Regions from separate parts of the Paenibacillus sp. YAE3 genome, predicted to be linked through region 2. Evidence: riboswitches for the same ligand, from Rfam matches in the RefSeq annotation. Region 2 holds a riboswitch; the other holds the start of a gene.

Region 1 (4,217 bases), on a different contig from region 2:
AGCGGTAAATGACCATTGCGGCCTCGGCCCGTGTCGATGTCGCTCCCGGATTCAGACGATCCCCGTCGCCCTTGATCAACCCGCTTTGAATCGCGGCCTGTACGGATGGCTTGGCCCAATCCCGAACCGATCCGGCGTCCTTGTATCCGGCGAGGAGATCGCTTTGTTCGTCTTTACGAAGGCCTGCCGCATTCGCCAGCATGACCATCATTTCCGCCCGGGTGATTGGCGCATTCGGCTTGAACAGGCCGCCTTCATACCCTTTGATCCATCCCGCTGCCGCCGCCTGCTCGACCGAGTCGGCCGCCCAATGCCCCTCAGGGACGTCGCGGAAGGAGCGGCGATTCTCAGGCTGCTGCGCATCCAGCCCGGCGGCTTGAACGAGCATCTTGGCGAATTGCGCGCGCGTCACCGGCTGCCCGGGCGCAAACGCTCCGTTTTCCATGCCGTTCACGATCCACCGGGAGGCCAGCACTTCCACTTCCGCCTTCGCCCAATGGCCGTTCATGTCCTTAAAGGATGGCGCATACAGGAAAATGCCGTATAAGCCCGACTCTTGAACCTTCGCGCGTACCGTTTTCCACAACGCGTCGACCGTTCCCCCGCTGTATACCCAGCGTCCCGCGCTTTCGTCAAAGCGGTAAATGCCTGCGCGGTTTGCCGCATCGGCATTTTTCAGCGGCTCATCCAGCTGGAAGGTTAGCGCAGCGGATTTCAAAGGTTTCGTGTCCGCGGTCCACTTCCACGCCACGCCGGTCCAGGTCATGCCGCTCGCGAGACGGTCGGACGGAAGGCTGCCGATTTTTTCAAGCGTAATCCGGGTATCGGAAGCGAACGCTCCCTGGCCGAATTCAAGCTGGAACGCTTGCCCCTTCGCCGCCACGCCTCCTTTCGGCCCGATAACGATGCCATCAGCCGGTATGCTTCCGGTTCCGCTGCCGTTTGCCGGCGTGGCTTCCGTTTTTTCGGTCCGGATAATATCTCGGCTAACCAACGTTCCGTTGTTGACGAATGTCAGCTTCTCCCCGTTAAAGCCGATAAAAGCGGTAGGTTTCGTCAGGCCCAAACTGAAGATTTGCCCGCTTTTCAGATCGGCTGCCCGCATGATCGCCGCATCGCCGGAAGCTTCCAGCCAGACAGCCGTTCCGTGGGAGATACTCATTTCTTTATACTCGCGTTGCCCTTCCTTGGCCGGCTTCGTCAAATCGACCGGTTGCGGGCTGTTGCTGCTCATATCTATGTAGACGTACTTCCCGTTTCCGTCCAAATCTTTTTGTTTCCATAAAATTTCTTCGCCGTTATATACAAAACGCTCCACATATTCGGTATATGGCAGGTCGACGATTTTGTTATGTTTGCCCGCGGCGACGTTATATTCGTATAAATCTCCGTCTTCGCCGCCTTTGTAGACAACGCGTCCGTTCTTTATCACAGGATCCCGGCCTCGCCCCAAATCGGTTAACTCTCCAGTTGCCAAGTTGTACAAGGTCATCGTATAGGAAGGAAACGTCTGCCAGACCACAAAATCGCCGTCCGCCAGCGGCGCGCTGTTTTGTCCCGTATTTTTGTTCAGCTTGGTTTCGGTTTTCGTGCTGACATTGTAGCTGTATACGTCCCAGTTCAAATTGTCGTCGGTGCCGCTGTCATTCCGCTTATCGATCCAAACGACGACCGCTTCCCCTTTGCCGTTGATCCCGACGGAAGGAGAATCGGTCAATTTTCCATGGGTCGTGATCGCTTGGCTTTGTCCGGTTTTCGTATTCCCGTAAAAAATTTGCCCTTTCAGCTTGGCGCTGTTTCCGCGCCATACCGCATGTTCACCCGAAATCCGGATGTTTGCGCCGCTAATCGATAACGGGGACATTTCGTCCTGATAGGTGAATACGGTTTCCGCTGAGACCCGCTGTACCTCCGGAATGACTCCCCCCAGCAGTCCTGCCGCAAGCAGAGCTGACATCCATTTTTTAGTGCTACCCCTCATGTTTTTCCTCCTTAAGACAGCAAAAAACCAAGCACCATGAGCAACCCGGCTGTCAGTCCATGAATAGGCTTCATGGAGTAAGACCCGTGGCTTTGCGTCCCCGACTTTCGTACGGGTTTGCCTTTGTTCAAGCACCTGGTTTAGCGCTTTCTGCGTAGTTCTTTGAATCTATTTTTAATCAGAATTATATAAATAGTTACAAAAAGTTACAATATGTAATGAAATATATGGTTCTTAGAACCTTAATTTTCGTCATTCAACATTGCACAATTGCGTAAACAAAAACATTTTTATTTCTTCTAACAGGAAGAAAACCAACCGCAGTTCACCACGCAAACCATCTTGAACTAAAAAAGGCCAGGTGCCGGTTTTTTTTGAAAACAGCCGCTTATGCAACATTTTGTGTTAACGTCCCGTCTGGAACGGTGAAAGGCATGCATCATTTTCCAATGAAAGGTTTGGCAAAAGTATTTCGGAAATGAGCTGCCGACTGATAACCAAAACGTTCGTACAAGCTCACGTATATAGGAGGAATGACAGATGAATAAAATGTACAAAGTGCTCGCGACCGCATCCATTTTGGCTCTGGCAGCCATGCCCGTGGCGGCAAACGCGCAGCAGCTCCCTGCCCAAGCGGTGCAAAAGGGAAACGCCAACAAGCAAACCGACGTCAAAAACGTTCCGGCAACCTGGGGACAAATCACGGATTTCGTGCAAGACAAATCGGATAAATTCATTACCGTGACCGGACGCGGACTCGCGCCGACCGATCAGGACGAAATCATCCTGGCCATTACGCCAAAAACGAAATTCATCGACGCCAAAGGCAAAACCGTTCCTCTGCAAAAAATCATCGACGGGCACAAAACCGTCAAAGCTTTCTACAGCCCGAACATCACAAAAAGCCTTCCGGCCCGCGGAACCGCGCTGACGCTGGTCGTTCAGGACCAAAGCTTCTCGGCTATCGACGGTAAGGTAACCGAGGTAAGAGACGGCCGCATTTTGGTAAAAGGCACTGACCTTTACAACAAACACGACGAGGAAATTTGGCTGCATTTCGCGGATAAAGCAACGATCATCGATCAAAACCGCAAAGCCATCGCCGCCGGAGACATCAAGGAAGGCATGAGCGTGAGAGCATTTTACGGTCCGGCCGTTGCAATGAGCCTTCCGCCGCAATCCGGAACGAATTACGTGATCGTGAACACGAACATGGAAGACGTCAATCCCGGGGAGGTTAACGAGTTGACGGCAGGGACCGCAGGCGTCATTACCGACCAAAAAGACGGCAAAATCACGGTCATCGGCCAACCGCTGGAAAAAGGCGGCGTCAACTATGTCGTGTTGTCCATCGACGACAAAACGCAAATCGTCGATGAAGACGGCAACAAACTGACCAAGGATGCGCTCAAAACGAGCGGCCATGTGGAAGCGACCTACAGCGCCGTCATGACGCTGATTTATCCCGCTCACACCCATGCAGACAAAATCGTGGTGAAAAAAGCGGAAGCCGTCAAAATCGAAGGCACCGTCATGCCGTCCGACCGCACATCCAAAGATCAAGTGTACGTGAACGTCGGTTCCGATAATTCCACGGCAAACGACGTGATCCTGAACATTTCGAAGGATACGACGATCATCCCGCTGATCGGCGGCGACACGGATCTTCGCGCCGGAACGAAAATCGTCGCGTTCCATTCGCCGATCATGACCAAATCGCTGCCGGGTATCACAAGCGCCGAGGTCGTGATCGTGACGTCGGACAAAGATACGGTGCAGCCTAAATAAGCAGCATCATCAACGCACGAAAACCCGGCCGATTCATCAGAAGAATCGGCCGGGTTTTTTGGTATGCGCGGACATGAGGGAACAGACCGTATGCGGACATAACCAGCGGACGTTTTTTTTACCGACCAAAATCTCATGTATGATCATCAAAGACCATCGATCGCCAACGATGTTCAATGTCTGCAATACGCCGCCGTTCTCAAGAACGGTAACCTCCGAGCCGAAGCCTGCATAGATGGAGGCAAATTCCAGGAACTATTTCTTCGTAATCATCCACGTCACGCCGAACCGGTCAATGACCTCTCCATAATAAGCGCCCCAGGGCTGAAGGGCAAAAGGATATTTGCTTTCCCCGCCGAGAGAATCGATGTAAAAATTCGCCTGGCTTTTTGCATCCTTCGATATCAGATAAGCGTTCATTTGTGCTCCCATAAAAAAAGACACCCGG
Region 2 (4,217 bases):
GATCGGTGCCGTAAACGGTATCCGTTACGGATTTGCCTTTTTCCGTCGTTACCGTTTCATCCGAAGCGGTTGGCGGACGGTTCGTTGGCGGAGTCGGCTTGTCCGTTACGTTAACCGTAATGGTCGAGGTCGTGTATCCGCCTTGGCCATCGCTTACGATGACCGTAAAGATATCCGGGCCGCTATATCCCGAGTCCGGTATATACTCCCACGTTCCGTCCGGACTCACCGTCACGGTCCCATGCTTTGGATCGCTTCCTTTGGTGAATGTAAGCGGGTCACCGTCAGGATCGGTTGCATACACGCTGCGGGACACCGTCGTACCCTGCTCCGTCGTTACGGTATCATTGCGGCTCTCTGGCGGCAGATTTGGCGGCTCCGTTACGTTCACGGTCACCTTTGAGGTGGAGGTTCCGCCCTTGCCGTCGCTCACCGTAACCTCAAAGCTATCCGTTCCAGTAAAATCGAGATCTGGAACGTACGTCCATGTTCCATCCGGATTCACCGTCACTGTACCGTGGGAAGGGTCGCTTCCTTTGGTAAAGGTCAGCGGGTCACCATCAGGATCTACTCCATACACGCTTCCAGTCACCGGCGTGTTTTTCCAAGTCGTTTCTTTAGGATCCGATGCGATTGGCGGCCGGTTGGCCGGTGGGTATACGCTCACTTCCACGCCCGGATTACTTGGAGTATTGATATTGTCGCCAGTCACTTCGGCCACGTTGCGAATGCTTTGGCCAGCTTGGCCTGGTTGGATCATTGCTTTGAATTGGACCGTGTGCCAATTGGTGTCCGAAATAACTCCGAACTGACCGACAACCTGACCTGCAGCATAATGTCCTTGGTCATCGCCTTCGGCATCCGTCACCGCTGTGCCGTCTACGCGAAGCGTGCCCGGAACATATTCCAGACCTGCCGGGATCGCGTCGGAGATCACCAGATTCGTGACCTGACTATCTGCTGCCGCGTTTCGGGTTTGAATCGTATATAATAGCGTGTCTCCCACTTCCGGATGGGCCGTATCCATGTTTCCAGCCGCTTTTTCCTGAAGTGCAAACTTTTTATCGGATTCAAGTACGGGAACCCGCGGATAAATGTTGATCGTCGTCGTCGGCTTGTCCGGAACGTCGATATTGTCCCCACCAACCGCTGCCGTATTTGCAATGTCCTTGCCTGCCTGGCCCGGCAGCACTGTCACTTGAAACGTAACGGTGTGCGATGCGGTATCTTTAATGATACCAAACTGACCGACTACCTTGCCTGAGGCATAATGCCCTTTGTCGTCCCCTTCAGCATCAGTGACAGACACGCCGTCCACCTTTAAGCTGCCCGGGACATACTGTAGCCCTGATGGAATTATATCCGAGATAACAAGGTTACTAATGAAGCTGTTAGCCACTTTGTTCCGGCTCTCTATCGTGTATAAAAGCGTATCTCCTACTTCCGGGTGGACCGTATCCGTGTTACCTGTCGCTTTTTGTTGAATGGCTGCCTTTTTCTGAGATTCAAGTTCAGGAGGATTAGGATCGAACTTCGGCGTAACCTCCGATGCTAGATCATAAATCAATCCCCCCGTCATTTCTCCGATGTAAGTGGTGCTCAAAGTATCACGGTTAAGTATATAGAATCTCGGATTACTCTGACCACTAACAATGAATATATTGCCGTTAGGTAAAAAGCTCATTCCTCTGAACCCGGCGGCTTCGACAGGGGAAGATATGGCGACACTGCGAACCATGGTAGACGTTCTTGGGTCCAACTGAACTAATGAGTTTCCTGCGTAAAACCATAGATAACCATTACTATCAAAAACCAAATCGCCCCCCATATCCCGGTATGACGGGAAACTATAATTCGTTACTTCATTTGATTGCTTTTGTCCCGTAGTTAAATCGTAGCTTCCTATATAAACCTTACCGTTAAGTCCATATACATAATAATATTTCCCTTCAAAAATGACAGAACTTCCGGCTATACCCTCTACTTGTGATACAGGCTGGGCTGTTCCGTTTTCATTAATTTTATAAATTTTGGAAATATTATCGATGTAAGAATAAGTAGCTGCATAAAAAGCTTTCTCATTCATTGCTACTGCCAATCCGTTTAAGCCAGTATTTTCGGCAACACCTGTTATAGTAACACTAGCCTTGGGATTAGCAGTTGGATTATTGCCATCAAATTGATAGAGTGTCATCCCCTGAATACCATACGAATCAATTTTATTAATCGTTAATATCCCTGCTGCATGAATTGCACCTGGCGATAAAGGGAGTCCCACGCTAAGGATAAGCAAAAGTACAGAAAACTGAATAAAGAGACGCTTTAATAAATTGGTTCGCTTCGTAGAGCGGTCATTGTGCAATTGTCTCCCCCCAAATCATACTTAATTCGAAAGCTTTGATCGTTGACAGGGCGATCATTCCTTCGCCGCCAATATTTCCGATTTCAACAAATTACCTTATAGAACTCTTTCCCCTCCTCTTTCCGTCGTCTTCTTTATAGGCAGGGCTCGAACCCCCAGCTATCAAAATCGTAAAAATTTTAAATATTCAAAAAAGAAAATCCCCGTCCAAAAGCAAACCAGACGGAGATTTCCGTCGTATTCGGCAGCTGGCTGGCAGTCGTATTTGCGTTTTTACGGCAAATCCCTTAGCCCCTGTAGCTTTGCGTCCCCATTTTTCAATGGGTTTGCCATTAATCGTACGAGATTCTATGTAGTTGAAATTTTTAACATTTACTTAAAAATATAATAGATGCGAATCGCAAGTTAGGGTCTAAAGTCTCATTTTGCAATATTTTCTTCGTTTTTGTCGTTTCTACTCACCACTCCATTCGAAAAAACGGTCTGCTTTTGGAGAAATAAAGAGAACCGGTCATTTGGCCGGCTCTCCGATCTTTATCGAAAACATCCTTTACGAATAGCAACCCGCCTGGTTCAGCAGCGATCAGCCCGGAAAAGACAACGCATTCTCGGCGTACGGATCAAAGCGGTTAATCGACATCGTCAGCCCGTTATAGAAGGTATATACATCCCCCGTATACTTATCGATCCAAAAATCATACATCACAGGGATGACATAATATCTGTCGTTTTCCGATTCAACGTTCAAATGCGTGATCACATCCCGAAAGATGGCCTTGTCATCTCCCCTGCCCGGTTTCTCGTTTGCGGCAAGCGGAACAAATGGGCCGAATTTTGATTCATACGCGATAACTAATTCCTTTTTGGCTTTTTCGATGGCCGCTTCTTTGGAAAGTATCTTGGCATCACTTGGATACCGGCTGATCATCACATGCGGCAGTCTAGGGACCATATGCGGCTGCGACAAGTCTTTGCCATTAAAATAATCCACTTTGGCGCGCAAAACCTCGGCCACAAATCTCGCGGGCACGTAGGCGCTGCCGTGTATGATTCTTGGCGCGATAACCATATCGACTTTGTTGCCGTTCACCTTGGCATGCGTGGAGTTCATGAATAATTCGATCGTTTGGTCGCCATCGGCGATCGTGACTTTTTGGGCTTTGGAATCCCACTTGATCTGAGCCCCCAAATGTTCGGACACGATTCGGACCGGCAGCAGCGTCCTGTTATTTTCCGTCACCACATTCGCATTTTTTATGATGGAGCCGTTGATAAATAATCCTACAAAATCTTTGCCGATGGACTCTTTACCGGAATCAGCGTACCGGATATAAAACTGGGCGTCAGTTCCTTTTTCATACGGATAAATGGAGATTCCGGAGACATTCGTTTGGGGCACGGCTCCATCAGCCGATGCATACGCAGAACAAGCCGACCATAACACGAGCGAAAACAGCATGGATAAAACCAGACGTTTGAGCACCACCATCCACCTCTTTTTCCTATTTTGATGAGGTGACTCCCCTCACACGAGCATGACTAGAAGTGAACTGCCCCGGCTGATTAGCCCTATTGGAAAGTCATTATTCTCTAGTGACGGTTTTGCTGCCCTTTTGGTTACGGACCGGAGCAAGCATGGCTGTACCTTTTTCGCCGTCCCCGTCGTCATCGGAAGCATCAGAGCCGCTGCTTGTTCGCCATACGCCAAGCGTCGAGCTGTTTTTGGACCTCGGCTCTCACCTTGTCAATCCCGGCCTGCTTCAGCTCCTGGTTGAACTTCGGCAGTTCGGTACCGACATCCACGCTGCCCGTCATCAGGCTCGGGTAATATTTTTGCCATACCATCTCGATGTTC

The links. A riboswitch is a leader RNA that binds a small molecule or an ion and turns the genes downstream of it on or off. The one in region 2 is predicted to bind cyclic di-GMP.
Region 1: it holds a riboswitch for cyclic di-GMP, as region 2 does, so the genes downstream of both, AC27KL_RS01995 (S-layer homology domain-containing protein) here and AC27KL_RS23790 (Ig-like domain-containing protein) in region 2, are expected to answer to the same signal.

The regions. Positions count from the first base shown of each region.
Region 1 is NZ_BAAIYF010000001.1:433,346-437,562, forward strand. It holds gene AC27KL_RS01995 (S-layer homology domain-containing protein) at 1-1,981, opposite strand, end outside; cyclic di-GMP riboswitch class I at 2,018-2,113, opposite strand; gene AC27KL_RS02000 (peptidase) at 2,522-3,769, shown strand; gene AC27KL_RS02005 (hypothetical protein) at 4,025-4,201, opposite strand.
Region 2 is NZ_BAAIYF010000015.1:37,369-41,585, forward strand. It holds gene AC27KL_RS23790 (Ig-like domain-containing protein) at 1-2,194, opposite strand, end outside; cyclic di-GMP riboswitch class I at 2,603-2,703, opposite strand; gene AC27KL_RS23795 (copper amine oxidase N-terminal domain-containing protein) at 2,946-3,851, opposite strand; gene AC27KL_RS23800 (ABC transporter substrate-binding protein) at 4,040-4,217, opposite strand, start outside.